DNA from 2 places in the Paenibacillus sp. EB106-05-06-XG162 genome. Region 1 is predicted to be linked to the other one. Evidence: predicted binding sites of a transcription regulator. Region 1 holds the regulator's gene; the other holds the start of a gene.
What was found. Region 1 encodes LexA, which represses DNA repair genes until DNA is damaged. Its sites were predicted from a motif close to CGAACATATGTTCG; they were not measured.

Region 2: a site for LexA is predicted at 2,029-2,042, ahead of AC3WU2_RS02640 (YhjD family protein). Genes of this name have one in related genera too.

Annotation. Positions count from the first base shown of each region.
Region 1 covers NZ_JBYTDT010000009.1:84,297-87,528, reverse strand. The annotation lists gene AC3WU2_RS18955 (hypothetical protein) at 1-426, opposite strand, end outside; gene AC3WU2_RS18950 (DUF896 domain-containing protein) at 475-675, opposite strand; gene AC3WU2_RS18945 (LysM peptidoglycan-binding domain-containing protein) at 790-1,146, opposite strand; gene lexA (transcriptional repressor LexA) at 1,328-1,954, shown strand; gene glnA (type I glutamate--ammonia ligase) at 2,370-3,232, opposite strand, start outside.
Region 2 covers NZ_JBYTDT010000001.1:634,764-637,995, reverse strand. The annotation lists gene hmpA (NO-inducible flavohemoprotein) at 119-1,342, shown strand; gene AC3WU2_RS02645 (Crp/Fnr family transcriptional regulator) at 1,426-1,926, opposite strand; gene AC3WU2_RS02640 (YhjD family protein) at 2,114-2,491, shown strand; gene AC3WU2_RS02635 (CAP domain-containing protein) at 2,652-3,232, shown strand, end outside.

The DNA.
Region 1 (3,232 bases):
GAACACCCAGTTGGAACCTTTAGCCTTCGTACCAATGACGACGTAACCTTTTTGCACGGTGATATCTTTGATTTGGCTAGCATCTAGACGTACGTCTCGATTGAAACGACGTGTCCCTACAGAAGATTTATCTACACTAATATAAGGTCTACGCAGGAAGATTACAACGCCAAGGAATATGTATAACCCCACCGTTGCCCAGAACAGGGTTGGCGAGGTCTTCTGTTCTACAGCGGAATATAGTAGTGCATACAATAATCCGAATGCTACTAATGTAATAGGTAGGATCAAGTTTCTTCCAACATAACGATCCACACCCGATTTCGCGTCTCTACTCGCACCGATCACTTGTTGCCCCTGTTTCTTACGAGCCTTATTTACATTCTTCGTGTTCTTGCGTACCATTCTTTCCCATGAACGGGCCATCGAAATTCTTCCTCCTTGGAAGTTTTCCCGAAGGAAAACTTGCTTCATCTAATGTTTAATTGTTGGATTATTATCATCCTCATCAACAAACTCGATATTATCCAGTTGCTGCTTCAAGGAACGTTTGAACCCATCAATATATTGTTGACGAAGCGCGTCCCGTTCAACCGTCTCTTCCGGCGTCAAACCTACCGTTTTATGTTTACGAGCCAATTCATTAATTCGCTCTACAATCTTGTCGAAATTCATCACTATCCCCCCTATTCTGTCTATATTACTTTGACATTTACAATAGAGGTTGTCAAGGGTAACCCCTCCACTCTCAGCAGGGCCTATGCCCTATCGAGCATACGAATTAACCTTTTATAGAATTGGTAATTTAATCACTTCACCTGATTGAATGGAACTGTTCCGTTTACCATTCAGGTCTTTGATCATTTCAATATAATTACGAACATCCATCCCAGCTGGCTTATGTTCCTTCGCAATCGCCCACAATGTATCCCCTGATGATACAACAACCTGCAACGGAATGTTCGCATTACGTTCCCCTTCACGCGTATCTGCAGCAAATGCATTCAATAATCCCATACTCGTCAAACTGCATACAAGGACTAAGAACAATACAACCTGAACAATCTTCTTCTTAAGAAAAGAGTCTCTATTCACGACCTCGGAACGGTTATTATACACACTTTGATATGAGCTATACTTTAGCATAATCAGCACCCCAAACGTTTGTTCTGTTTTCTATGTCCATAATTTAACACGAACATTCGTTTGTGTCAACACTATTTTAGAACGTTCGTTCCCCTCATTCTTGCAATTTAGAACTAATGTTTGTACGAACGGTAGTTCTATGCTATAATTTTGTAAAAGTCTACTAATGGAGTTGAACCTCATGTCTAAAATATCCAATAGACAACAAGCTATTTTAGAATTTATAAGGAATGAAGTACGATCTAAAGGTTACCCTCCTTCTGTTCGTGAGATTGGAGAAGCTGTCGGTCTAGCTTCCAGCTCCACTGTGCACGGCCACTTGGATCGATTAGAGAAGAAGGGTTTAATACGCCGCGACCCTACCAAACCGCGGGCCATCGAACTCCTGAGTCAGGAAGAATCCGAACATACACATCTCTATACGCAGATGATTGCGAAGGTACCGATCGTGGGGAAAGTTACTGCAGGTGCGCCAATTACTGCGACGGAGAACATTGAAGATTATTTCCCGCTTCCAGAGCAATTCGTACATGACCAGAACGTGTTTATGCTCTCCGTCATGGGGGAAAGTATGATCGAGGCTGGTATTCATAATGGAGATTTTGTTATCGTCCGCCAGCAGCAGACAGCGAATAACGGCGATATCGTCGTAGCGATGACAGAAGATGACGAAGCTACTGTCAAGACTTTCTATAAAGAAAAAGACCATATTCGATTACAACCTGAGAATTCAACGATGGAACCGATTCGATTGAATCACGTTACCATTCTTGGTAAAGTTATTGGCTTGTTCCGCAATATGCACTAATTGCTATACATATTAGCATCGCTGGTTGTTCCAGCCAGATGCTAATTTATTATGAAGAGTCTCCCGAGCGATCGAGGGACTCTTTTATGCTTTTATAGATGAAAACAGCATATGGTCAACATCTTTTCTGTCACATGAGTGCGCAAGTTCCCTTGGTGAACTTGCATTCTACACATGTTCATCCGTTTTGTCATTATCCAACTCAACGGAGCCGTCCACAGATAGTGTTCATATCATCATGATTGCAACACTGCAGCTGACCATTCGATCCAACGATAAGAGAATTCGGCTTGGCTGCCCATATGACCTAAAATCGCTAGAACAAACAAAAACAGCCGCTACAATGAGGGCTGTTAGGTTACAAATATTTTAAACAAAAACCCCTAACACTTACAGCGCTAGGGGTTTCATCATTTTAGTAAAGCGTAATGTATTGATCGCGTTCCCATTGGTGAACTTGCGTACGGTACATATCCCACTCGATTTCTTTCAACTCATAGAAGTGAGTCAATGCGTGCTCACCTAGTGCACTGCAGATGACTTCGTCATTCACAAGCTCTGTCAAGGCTTCACGAAGGTCGGACGGCAAGCTAGGAATACCTTCAGCGATACGCTCTTCTTCGGACATGACATAGATGTTACGGTCCGTAGGTGCTGGAAGCTCCATTTTGTTCTTAATGCCATCTAGACCTGCTTTGAGCATCACTGCAAGTGATAGATAAGGATTCGCAGCTGGATCCGGGTTACGTACTTCAACGCGTGTTCCCAGACCACGAGATGCAGGAATACGAATCATCGGGCTACGGTTACTTGCGGACCATGCCACATAGCAAGGCGCTTCGTAACCTGGAACCAACCGTTTGTAGGAGTTCACCGTTGGATTCGTAATCGCTGCGAATCCACGGGCATGCTTCAAAATACCTGCCATGTATTGACGAGCTGTTTCGCTTAGACCCAGCTTGTCACTCTCATCATAGAACATATTTGTTTTGCCATTGAATAGCGACTGATGACAGTGCATACCTGAACCATTCACGCCATATAAAGGTTTCGCCATAAATGTTGCATGTAGTCCATGCTGTCTAGCAATGGTCTTAACAACAAGCTTAAAGGTCTGAATTTGGTCAGCAGCTTTAATCGCATTTGCATATTTAAAATCAATCTCATGTTGTCCCGGAGCAACCTCATGGTGGGAAGCTTCGATTTCAAATCCCATATCTTCTAGCGTCAATACGATCTCACGACGGCAGTTCTCACCAAGATCCGTAGGCGCAAGGT
Region 2 (3,232 bases), on a different contig from region 1:
AACTATATTTGTTCACAAGACGTTCTATTTTCGTGTGCGCCAAATCACATTTCTGGGGGCAGGAGCGAACTATACTTAGAGCAATCAGTGACATTTATCACGAAAAGAGGTTATCACCATGTTAAATCCATCTACGATTGCCATTATTAAATCGACCGTTCCTGTCCTCGAAGTCCATGGGACAGCGATTACCTCGCGTTTCTATGAACTGCTATTTACCAATCATCCTGAACTGCTAAATATTTTCAATCATGCGAATCAACGTCAAGGGAAGCAATCCGGCGCACTCGCCAATGCGGTCTATGCGGCTGCAGCCAACATTGATCGGCTTGAGCAGATCATTCCCGTCGTCAAGCAAATTGGACACAAACACCGCGCACTCGGTATCAAACCTGAGCATTATCCGATTGTCGGCGAACATCTCTTGATCGCCATCAAAGACGTGCTCGGCGATGCGGCAACGGATGAGATTATCGGCGCTTGGGCGGAAGCTTATGGCGTGATCGCCGATGCCTTCATTGGCGTCGAAGCCGAAATGTATGCACAGGCAGCGGGACAGCCCGGCGGCTGGGAAGGATTCCGAAAGTTCATCGTTACACGCAAAGTGCAAGAGAGCAGCGTCATTTCGTCGTTCTACTTGAGACCTGCGGATAGTCAGGCCATCGCATCCTTCTTACCGGGACAATACATTACTGTTCGTACGAATGTACCGGGGAGTGTGAACACGCATCTGCGTCATTATAGCCTATCGGATGCGCCGGGACAGGATTACTATCGAATTACGGTTAAACGAGAAGCAGGCAGCGATTCACAGCCTGCTGGCATTGTCTCGAGCTACCTGCATAACCATGTTCACTTTGGGGATGCACTTGAAATCAGTGCCCCAGCCGGCGATTTCACACTCGATCCGACTGCGGGCAGCGAAGCACCTGTCGTACTCATCAGTGGCGGTGTTGGATTAACACCGCTGGTAAGTATGTTGAATACGATTGTAGCGCAGCAGCCTGAGCGTCCTGTAACATACATTCATGCCGCCGTGAATAGCGAATTGCATGCGATGCAAGGCCATGTGGCGGCACTAACGGAGCAGCATGTACCGCTGACGTCTTATGTCTGTTATGAATCACCGATCGCTGGCGATCGCTATGATCATCAAGGCTTCATTGATCTTGAGTGGCTGAAGTCGGTACTACCTGCAGCGACGGTGAATACAGCTGAATTCTACTTCTGCGGACCAACGCCATTCATGAAAGCCATCAATCTTGCGTTGAAACAACTAGGTGTGAGCACGGATCGTATTCACTACGAGTTCTTCGGCCCAGCTGGCAGCTTAGAAGCATAACGTCTTCATTGAATGCAAAAGGAGGCCACTTGTCTATTCGGACAATGAGGCCTCCTTTTTTTGCGTTGTATGTGTGAGTGTTCTCAACTCTGATTGCGTAATAAGCGATTAATCGTCTCTCGACGAACGCCAATGAGCTGTCCAATCTCCTCTTGCGTCAACAAATCCGTCAACGTCTCGTTCCGTGCATAGCTGGACATCCATTCTTCCAGTAGCTTCAGACGTTCTCCCGGAGAACCAATCGTCAGATGATCAATGCGCTGCTGCATGAAGCGCAATTTTTCCTGCAGCATTTTGGCGATGGATAAGGCTTTGTCCGGGTTATCTTCCAGCTCCTTATACCACGCCTCGGCTGGGATCAACTCCACCTCACTGGTCGTAATTGCTGTTGCCGTACCATGGAAATCCTTCGGCGTAATCAACGAATGGTGCGGAACAATTTCTCCCGGATACAAGATGTTAAATAACACCAGATTCCCATTCGGATGAACCCTTGTTACTTTGAATATGCCACGCTTAATATGATATAAATATTCCCCTGAGTCACCCTGCCGGAACAAGATATCTCCTTTATGTACGATCATGCAGCTCTCTCCCGCCTTCATTATCATTCTCCCTATGATAACTAATGACAAGCCAACCAGCAAACAACTTCCACGCAGATACCAAAAATTGTTGTTGTCATACGAATATTTGTTCGCTATTATGAATATAATAAGAACAAGTGTTCGAAATATGAATTAAACATTCTAAGCATAGGAAGTGTTCGCGATGAAATCTGTCCCCCTCCAGACCGAGGTTGATTTCACACTCGTTAAGCAGTATATTCTCCTCCCGATCGTACTGGATGTATTGGAACGAGATATGCAGACCCTTGGTATGGCACCGCTCAAGATGCCGACCATCTATGTTCGCAATTTACAGCAAGTACAGCGCCAAGTGCATGATGATCTGGTCCGTATACGGAAGCAGCTCCGTGCCCACGGACTGAAGGTCTACGAAGAGAAACGTACCAAATCCGGCGTCGAAGTCCTCTATGTATGCCGGGGATACCACCATACGTTCTCCATGTTATGGAGCTTGATTAAAGCTGAGATTGAGCGTTATTTGAGCGAATACATGAATGTGGATTTGGATATGGAGATGTGATGGGGATTATACAACGCTCAGGATAATTTCATCCTTGCCGGGAAAATATAATCATGATGAACATCACCATACTAATGCATCGAGGTGTTGACACATGAAGAAATATATTGCCTTAACCGCAATATTACTGGTAGCAGGATGTACATCCCCCAATGGAGGAATGTCAACAAAGCAAGTAGCACCGGGGACACGTATAGAGACACATTCCCATACGAAAATCCCTAAAACACTTAAGACCCAAGCTTCATCAACAGCTACACCAGGCGCTCGAAAACCGGTTAGAATCCAACAAGCACCAGGCGCACCGCTGCAATGGATTGTCGGAGGCCAAGCGCCATCGCAATACCCGGCTCAGGGTAATCAACCTGTGACGCCAAATCCAGTACAGAATCCAACACAGAACCCAGCTCCAAGTCCTGCTCCAAGCCCAGTTCAGAATCCTAGCAAAAGTCCGAATAACCAAACACCATCATCTTCCCAACAGTTTGATCAAGAGGTCCTAAACCTTGTGAATCAACAACGCGCCAACGCCGGGTTAAATGCCCTTACGATGGATGCGAATTTATCCAAAATGGCGCTCGTCAAAGCGCAGGACATGATTCAGAACAATTACTTCGACCACAATTCACCAACCTACGGATCTCCATTCGATATGATGAAAAAATTCGGGATCACGTATAATGCTGCTGGCGAAAATATTGCCAAAGGCCAGACGACACCAGATCAAGTTATGAACGACTG